Regions from separate parts of the Rubidibacter lacunae KORDI 51-2 genome, predicted to be linked through region 1. Evidence: predicted binding sites of a transcription regulator. Region 1 holds the regulator's gene; the other holds the start of a gene.
The links. Region 1 encodes HrcA, which represses chaperone genes, less so after heat shock. Its sites were predicted from a motif close to TTAGCACTCNNANNNTNNGAGTGCTAA; they were not measured.
Positions count from the first base shown of each region.

Region 1 (4,637 bases):
CAAACCGCACAGCTGCACGCATCCTACATCCATCTCCACTGGGGCACGCGTTCCGAACTGCCCGCTCGCTTCCTGGAGCGCTGCCAACATTGGGGCGAGTAAATCCCTTCAAGTTGTTGGGATCGAGCATCGAAGTCCCTGCACATTCGGACGCGATCGCGGCTCACCTCACGGCTGGCATCATCTGGTCGAACTGAATTTATAGCGTGAATTACCCTCGTGCACTCCAAGGGCCTGGGTCTACAGGTTGAAGGACGTTCTCATTGCATTCGTAAAATGAACGCTGACAACATGCTTGGATCCCCTGCCTTTACTCTCCTGGGGGGACTTGGAAACGATCTTGGAGTAGTTTTTGGATTCTGTCTACCTTAACGACGCCGAACGTTGCATGCGTGACCACAACCGTTCGTAATACCCGAAGCAGTTTATATTGTGGACTCTTCGAAAAATCGCGGGATTCTGGCGTGCCGTCGGCTGAAATGCCCATGCTCTTGTAGCGATCTTCGGTCTAGAGCGAATTCATCTAGGTGCCCTCTCGTTGAACGGTCCGTTTCCACCGGCGCAACCGGCTACACTGCACTAGATAGACAGAGTCAGCAAGCTTTTCCAGCATCCTATGGACGTAATCCCCGCGATCGACCTCCTCAACGGCCAGTGCGTGCGTCTTTACCAAGGCGACTACGAACGATCGCAAGTGTTCGGCGACGATCCGGTTGCTGTCGCGCGTCGCTGGGAGACGACTGGGGCAGCATCGCTGCACGTTGTCGACCTCGATGGTGCTAAGGAAGGCACGCCGATCAACCACGACGCGATCGCGGCGATCGTCCGCGCGATCGAGATTCCCGTCCAAGTTGGGGGCGGCTTGCGCGATCGCGATCGCGTTAAGCAACTATTCGACCTCGGCGTTTCGCGGGCGATCGTTGGCACGATCGCTGTCGAGCAACCGGAACTCGTCGCGCATTTATGCGAAGAATACCCCGAGCAAATTATTGTAGGCATCGATGCGCGGCAGGGCCGCGTGGCAACGCGAGGCTGGCTGGAGACGTCCGAACTCGCCGCAACCGACCTCGCCCGGCAAGCAGCCGATTGGGGAGCAGCAGCGGTCGTCTACACCGACATCCACCGCGACGGGACTCTGTCCGGCCCGAATCTCGACGCGCTGCGCGCGCTGGCTAGTGCGATCGACGTGCCGGCGATCGCGTCGGGCGGCATCGGTTCGGTCTCCAATTTGCTGAGTTTGCTGGCACTGGAACCGATCGGAGTCTGCGGCGCGATCGTCGGTCGCGCCCTCTACACCGGCGACATCGACCTTGCTGAAGCCTTACGTGCCGTCGGTCCCAACCGCTGGCAGGACGTTCCACCAGACATCGGATCGTCTACCTTTGCGTAAGTTTGGCTTTCGGGCGCGATCGCAACCGAACCTCGCATCAATATGGGTTCAGACACTGCCGTCGCGATGCGCATCGATCGATTCACTCACGACATTAAGTCGACATTGCAGCACGGGCAATTCAGCCGCCGCTACGCCACAATCCAGCAATTTTTCGAGGTGCCCAGCCGGCGCGCTGAGTTCAGATCGCTTGAATCGGTCGAGCCTGAAATAGCTGCAATTAAGCTGTTGGTTCTGCTGGAGACGAGCGGACACTGGCTGCTTGGGGGTGGCGTTCGGGCTCGGGCAATGCCGGTCGCAGGCACAAATACATCAACGGACCTACTATCGGTAGCAAGCTCACCGCCCAAAACACTCGCGAGGACCGCAGACCTCGCCGCGCCATGTCGTCACCGAGCAGCGCGGGGAACGCCAGGCAAAGAACGCAAAAGTCCAGACTCATCACGTGAATAAATCGGCTGCTCTGAAACTGCTCTGCGAAATCCACCCAGTTGCCCTTCAATAAACCAAATCCCAGTAACAGAAATCCCCCCGTTGCAAACGCAATGCCCGTAAGCCGTGCGTCGAGCAGACGAATGAGAATCCCTTTCTTCCCTGGGAATGTCGCGTTCGGCGATCGCAATGCCAAGTAGGGCAATAGTGCAAAGGCACCCACTGCCATCGATGCAACCGTGAAGAACCACGCCCAGAGTCTTTGCCCGCGCCCGTCTGCGAGGGTCAAACAGGCGTATGCGAGCGGCCACATGCCCATCAAGTAAAACAGCGCTGCGACCAGTGGGTTGATGCCCTCAATTTTGAAGACGACCAGGTCCCGAATCAACACAAATGTTGCTTTGAAATCGACTGGTGGTGCGAAGCGGAAGGCATAGGTCGCGAAGATTAGCCAGAGGACTATCAAGCCTAGTCCCCGCCCGATCGCCGATTTGCTGTGCGCTTGCATGCTGTTGGTCATCTTCACCTGCCGAACAATGCTGCAGAGATACTAAGCCTGCGAGGATTGGCAGCAATCGCGACGCCGACTTGCCTACCAATTTGCCGGCTAATCGACGCGCAGCACTTCAGTCAGGTAGTCGGCAGCTGTCTCAACTAGGGCGATCGCATTCTCATATAGCATCCGCGTCGGACCGATAATGCCAACACTACCCACAGGCGTATCGTTGCAGGAGTAATTGGCGGCAATCAGGGTGCAGGTCTGCATCGGTCCGAGTGGATTCTCCGACCCGATGCGCACCGTCACGCGTCGGGCAGGAGCGTCCGGACGTGGCACTTCAAACACCAGCGGCCACAACCTGTCTTGCTCCTCTTCGAGTAGGTGCAATAGCATTTGTACCTGATGCAGCTCGGAGAACTCGGGCTGTCGTAGGACTTCAGCGATGCCGCGGACGACAATTTCTGGGGACGGAACGGCAGCTTGTTCTTGCACTAACCCCACGAGGACTTGGCGCAACAGCTCCATTGACGTCTGGAAATCCCGGTCGAGTTCGCCCCAGTCGAGTGTTGCCAAATCCGTTAGGGATCGCCCGCGCAACTTGCTGTTGAGATAGTTCGATAACATTTGTAACTCGCCGTCGGCAAGTTCGATCGTTGCGCCTGTCGCCGCGCCTGTTGCCGGACCATCGACCGGCAGCTGCAGCAGCACCGACCGCGTCTCGTAAGCATCGGTCACGAGAATCAACATGACTCGCTCGGAATCAACACGCACGAGCTGCAGGTGCCGCAAGCATCGGGTAGGGTATCGCGGGCGGGTAATCAAAGCAACGTAGCCGCTCAGGGTTGACAACAGCTGGGTAGCCCCTTGCAACAGAGCTTCGATACTGCCGCTCCCGTTTTGAAGGGTCTGTGCCAGCAGCTGCTCGATTTCCGGCCCGAACGCGAGATCGGGTGTCATCAGGCGATCGACGTAAATCCGATACCCTGAGTCCGACGGGACGCGCCCGGCGGAGGTATGCGGTTGATAGAGCAGACCGGCTTTTTCCAGCCACCCCATCGCGTTGCGGATCGTTGCCGAGCTGACTGAGAAGTCGTACTCGCTAGCCAACACCTTGGAGCTGACAGGCTCGGCCGTTGCGACGTAGTGACGGACTGTAGCCGAGAGCACCTGCTGATGGCGATCGCTCAACTTGGGAGGTCGGGAGGGCATGGCGGCACGTTGGGGACAACAAACGGCTTGAATGCAGAATGTTAACTAATCATAAAGGTGCGAGCGAGCGTTTGTAGTTGTCAGCGATCGCGTGATGCAACCGCATCAGCCCCAATGTCCAGCCCATCTCTGTCTCCCCCGGGCTTAGTAGCGTGGGACATTAGCATCGACGCGCGCGGAGTAAGCATCGATACCGCCGATTATGTTCTTAACATTCGCAAACCCCTGTAACCTTAGCCACTGACACATCTGGGCAGAGCGAATGCCGTGATGGCACAAAACTAAGGTCGGCCGATCTGGATCGAGGTACTGACCGATCCGACCGGACCACTGCTCGTACTGGCTGAGTGGCAGATGGGTAAAACCGGGAATGGCGGCCAATTCAACTTCGTGTGGCTCGCGCACGTCCACTAGCTGAACCGACTCCGAATCACAAGCCGTGGTAGCAAGCAGCTCGGCAAAATCTTCTACGGCGATCGCTGTGGCACCAGCTGACATAGCAGTCAAACCCTCCAAAAAAGTCCTCTCAATTGCTTTGGAATATCTTAATGGTCGGTCTTCGCGCGCGGAGCAAAACGCGATCGCCTCAGGTGTGGTTATGGTGACGCCGGCCGACAATGCCAACCCACCTGCGAATGATTTCTACACCCCGTTAAACGCCCAAGAAGGAGCGGATTGCTGCTGCTACTTCTGCAGCTGCTTCAACGTGTGGCACGTGACCCCCGCGCTCGATCCATACAAGTTTGCTGTTGGAAATGCCGCGTGCGAAGCGATCGGCGTCTTTCGTGCCGAGGATGCGATCGCCTCGTCCCCAGACGATCAGCGTCGGCGGCGCGATCGCTCCAAGGTTGGGTAATACGGAGGCATATCCACCGCTGCGCGTGAACTCCGCCAGTGCCCTCCGCCAGCCTGGCATGCGCACGTGCAGAGATCCACACAGCTCGGCGTCGGCGGTGACCGAGTTGGGATCGTGGAATGCTGCCCGACAGATGGCGGCTCGGACGCGCGGGGGTCGCAGAATCTCCGCCGCTAGAGCTGCCACCGGCAGGGGTAAAAACTTTCCCAAAGCCGGGCCGCTAGCAATACCCGTACTGTCGATTAGCACCA
Region 1 is NZ_ASSJ01000076.1:34,507-39,143, forward strand. Features, by position in the region: gene KR51_RS13240 (cobyrinate a,c-diamide synthase) at 1-102, shown strand, start outside; gene hisA (1-(5-phosphoribosyl)-5-[(5-phosphoribosylamino)methylideneamino]imidazole-4-carboxamide isomerase) at 617-1,390, shown strand; gene KR51_RS13250 (hypothetical protein) at 1,611-2,342, opposite strand; gene hrcA (heat-inducible transcriptional repressor HrcA) at 2,430-3,530, opposite strand; gene KR51_RS13260 (rhodanese-like domain-containing protein) at 3,675-4,028, opposite strand; gene KR51_RS13265 (alpha/beta fold hydrolase) at 4,183-4,637, opposite strand, start outside.

Region 2 (4,637 bases), on a different contig from region 1:
GCATTGAAGCCAACGTTGAAATCGGTGGTGCGCACGTTCTCGACCACGACCGTGCCTTCCACGCCAGCATTGTCAGCAATTTGACGCAACGGTGCGATGAGCGATCGCTGAATGATGTCAGCACCCAGACGCTCTTCGGCATCGAGGGACTGCTTGAACTCCCCGACCTTGGTTGCCAGATGAATCAACGTCGTGCCGCCGCCGGGGACGATGCCCTCTTCGACTGCCGCGCGCGTAGAACTCAGCGCATCCTCGATGCGAAGCTTGCGCTCTTTCAGCTCGGTTTCGGTTGCTGCACCGACCTTAATGACGGCAACGCCGCCGGCCAATTTAGCAATCCGCTCTTGCAGCTTCTCTTTGTCATACTCGGAGTCGGTTTCGGCTAGTTGCTTGCGGATCTGCGCGATGCGCTTCTCAACATCCGCGCGGTTTTCACCCGTCGCCACAACCGTCGTGGTTTCCTTATCGATCGAGACCTTGCGGGCAGACCCCATCATCTCGACCGTCGTGCTTTCCAAGCTCAGACCGATTTCTTCGGAGATCACGCGACCGCCGGTCAAAATCGCAATGTCCTGGAGCATCTGCTTGCGGCGATCGCCGAAGCCCGGTGCTTTTACTGCCGCTACGTTTAGAACGCCGCGTGCTTTGTTCACCACCAGCGTCGCCAGGGCCTCGCCCTCAACATCTTCGGCAACGATCAGCAGCGGTCGCCCCGCTCGCGCTACGCGCTCCAGAACTGGGACCAAATCTTGAATCGCGCCAATCTTCTTATCGACGATCAGTAGGAACGGATTTTCAAACTCGACGGTTTGCCGCTCTTGATCGGTCACGAAGTAGGGCGAAACGTATCCGCGGTCGAACTGCATCCCTTCGACGACTTCCAGTTCGGTCTCCAGAGACTTCGACTCTTCAACCGTAATGACGCCGTCGGTGGTCACCTTGTCCATTGCTTCGGCAATCGTGTCACCGACCGCTTCATCGTTACCGGCAGACACGGTTGCCACCTGGGCGATCGCGCCGCCTTCTACGGGCTTCGATACGGCTTCAATCTCCGCGACCAGGTAATCGACAGCCTTATCGATGCCGCGCTTGAGGGCAATGGGATTGGCACCAGCCGTTACGTTCTTGAGACCTTCGCGGATCATCTCCTGTGCGAGCACGGTGGCGGTGGTGGTGCCGTCGCCAGCCACGTCGTTCGTTTTGGAGGCAACTTCGCGGATCAGACGTGCGCCCGTGTTCTTGAGCGGATCTTCGAGATCGATCTCTTTCGCTGCCGTCACGCCGTCATTGACGATCTGCGGCGCGCCATACTTTTTCTCGAGCAGGACATTGCGGCCCTTGGGACCCAAAGTGATGCGAACGGCATCCGCAACAGCGTTAACGCCCGCTTCGAGCGATCGCCGCGCTTCGTCCTTGAAAGATAGGATTTTTGCCATGATTGCGTGTCGTTCCGTCGGTCTACCAGTAGCAAATTTAGCACTCTCTGTATTGGAGTGCTAACCGCAGTTGGGTCGGATTCCCGAACGCAATTATGGCGCTTCGGCAAAACCGAATGGGCGGCATTTAGCTTATTTCAGCGTCCGCTTGCTCGGCTCGGAATCGTAGGCGAGGCGAAACCCGAACAAGATGTGTCGCGAGGCTAGCGGGCGCGCGTGACGGTAGGCAGCACGGCAAAACCCCGGCAGGTCGTCCCACGAGCACCCCTTGAGAACAACGCGATCGCCGTTGGCTGTCAAAGTGGCGGAGTATTCGAAGATGTTGCCGGCAGCGTCTTCCATTCCGAAAGGGCTGCGGCTGAGGGGGTAGCTCGCGATTGCGGTCGTGTAATCCGGGTCCGTCCCCCAATTGGTGGCGTCGTCGCGCCAGCGATCGCCCCAGGGGAAATAGCGACCGTCGGTGCCGCGGGCGGCTTTTTCCCACTCCAGAGCGCTCGGCAGTCGGTAAGCGATGCCGTCGCGATTGCCGCGCCAGCGGGCATAGGCTAGAGCGTCGCGGTAAGACACGAGTACGACGGGATGTCTCCCCGTCCCGGCAGGGTAGCGATCGCCCGTCCAGAGGAAGCGCTCGACGGTGGTGTAGGGATGGACGAGAAAGCCTTGCTGCTGGTACTCCGTAGCGGAGATACCCGGAATGCGGTGTCTGGTGGCTTGCACGAACGCGCGGTAGTCGGCGTTGGTAACGAGGTTGCGTGCGATACAGAACCCCGGTAAGGAGAGCGTCTGACGCGATCGCTCGTTTTCGAACCAGCGAGCTTGACGCAGGCGCTGTTCGACTGCGGGGACGCGTTCGGCTTGTGGTGCCGCGGCCAGGGCGGAGATGCGGTAGCCGTAGTCGCGTTCGGCGCGATCGCTGCCGGCCGCAAACTCGCCAGCGGGCACGGCGGCAAAGTCATCTCGGCAAACAGGGGTCGGTCCACCAGTCACTGGCAATGATGCCAACCAGATCGCGGCGATCGCTCCAGCTGCTGACCCGGCTAGGATGGGCGCGAGGAACCGGACAAGCGGCGGCTTAGAAAGGGTTAAGTTTGCCATGCTAGCTTGAGGCCGATTCAGAGCTGAGACCCCGTATGGATGCCCGTAACTGGCTTGTTATAGACGACAGCACTTACACCGAACTCGACTTAGAGTGCTTCGAACCGCCGTTGGAACCCTACCGACTCTATCGGTTCTTGAGCGATCTCGAAGACATTTTGGCGCAGGAGCCCGACGATCGCCAACGCTTGCAAGCAATCCTGCCGCGGGTGCGGACTCTATTAAATAGTTCGTACTGGTTGCAGATGGAGTTCGACCCGCCCTCGCCGCGGACGGGTTGGGCGGTGAGGTTTTTGTATCGAGACCACGAGTTCCCGCTGACGCTGCAGATGGTGACCTGGGCGCCGGGGCAGGTGTCGCCAATTCACAATCATGCGTCCTGGGGCGCGATCGCCCTGATAGCCGGGCAGGAGCGCAACCGGATCTGGAAGCGATCGCCGACAGCGGACGCACGGGACCGCATCGAACCGGTCGGCGAAGTCGTGTTGAATCCGGGTGATGTTATCGGGCTAACTCCGGAAGCCATTCATAGCGTAGAAGTCCTCGGCAACGAACCCACGATTTCGTTCAACCTTTATGGGGTAACGAACTTCCAGAAACGTTTCGAGTTCGACCGCGAACGAGGGACGGCAAAGCTTTACTGAACAATCCCCGCAACGTCACGGAGCATCCGCCAAGATTTCACCGACGGCAAACGGTCGATCTGGGAATGCTTGGAACGCCAGAGATTCACCCGGCCGGACGGTCTGCACGCTGGTGTAGCCGTCGGGACTCGGATTGCGGTAGATCTCGATCGCGGGCGTGTTGAGATCGACAATCCAAACTTCGCGAATGTCGGCACGGGCATAGAGCGGGGCTTTGACGGTGCGATCGTAGTTGATGGTCGTATCGGCTACTTCGACGAGAGCAAAGATGTCTTCTGGCTCGGGAAGCTTGCCGCTATAGAAGTCCGAGCGCCGTTGCAGGATCGCAAGGTCGGGTTGGGGTTGAGAACGATCGCTTACCCGCACGGAGCTTTGAACCTGCACCAGTGCGACATCTGATAGTGCCATGAAGAACAGTTCGGCTAGGCGATTGACGCAACCGATGTGCTTGCTGCCCAGGGGTGACATTTCAACGATCGCTCCTTCAATCAACTCGACGCGATCGCATTCGGTGAGAATCCCCACTTCGGCCATGCGCTGATACTGCTCGATCGTGAACTTTTTGTGTGCGAGGGCAACCACTTTGACTTCCTCGAACCCGTGCTTCGATGTTACTGCGCGGCAGGGCTGGGGCGGCGAGTGGTATCAGGCGATCGCTTCCCCGACGCGATGGCTTAGCGCTCCAGAGCGATCGCGCCATTGGAGAGCCGATTGCTGCCGTAGAGGATGGTAAGGACGATCGATCCAGAGCTGCAATAGGTCGGCGGAAATTGTCCTTGGGCTCTGCGATCGCGTAGCTACGCCGACAAAAGCCATGATTGGTGTCGTTTCCTCAGAACGGAAGCGTGAAAACATGTACTCGTTACTCCGAGACAACACGCCGAGTTAACTTTCTAACTCCATTGGCCTTTCCCCAGCGATAACGCCTCGACTTCCTTGCCTAAGAGACTGGAGGGACTGAAAGGCTTACTACCTGCGCCAACGTATCCGTCAACATGTGGTCGCGGGAAGGTTGGGGTCATCGAGTTTCCCCTATTTGCCCCCCAGATACCCGCCGATAAACTCGGACTCTCGAGGACAAAAAATATATGAGAAAACCGGCTCCCAGAGTGGGTTTACCGGTCGTTGATAGAGATTATTGGGTTATTTGATGATGGAGCTAAGCGGACTCGAACCGCTGGCCCCCTCAATGCCATTGAGGTGCTCTACCAGCTGAGCTATAGCCCCATAGTGAGACTGTCATCCTAGCTTGCGATTTCCAGATTCGTCAAGCGACGGCAGCACTCTCACTCGGAATCCGTGCAGCACAGACGAGTGTCAGGCAAACATGACAGAGACGCAACGTTGCTTTTCCGTTACCCTCCAAAGTAGGGGGAGCCCGTAAGTAAATTTGTTGCACGAGCGTTTGGGCAATATTCCAGCTTGCTTCGCCGAGCAAGGGTCCGAGTTAAAGCTCCATAGC
Region 2 is NZ_ASSJ01000079.1:49,326-53,962, forward strand. Features, by position in the region: gene groL (chaperonin GroEL) at 1-1,436, opposite strand, end outside; gene KR51_RS14280 (formylglycine-generating enzyme family protein) at 1,569-2,531, opposite strand; gene KR51_RS14285 (cysteine dioxygenase family protein) at 2,567-3,175, shown strand; gene KR51_RS14290 (Uma2 family endonuclease) at 3,191-3,757, opposite strand; gene KR51_RS19870 (hypothetical protein) at 3,821-4,030, opposite strand; tRNA gene KR51_RS14295 (tRNA-Ala) at 4,330-4,402, opposite strand.
Region 2: groL (chaperonin GroEL) is a predicted target of HrcA. The motif match lies at 1,474-1,500, and genes of this name have one in related genera.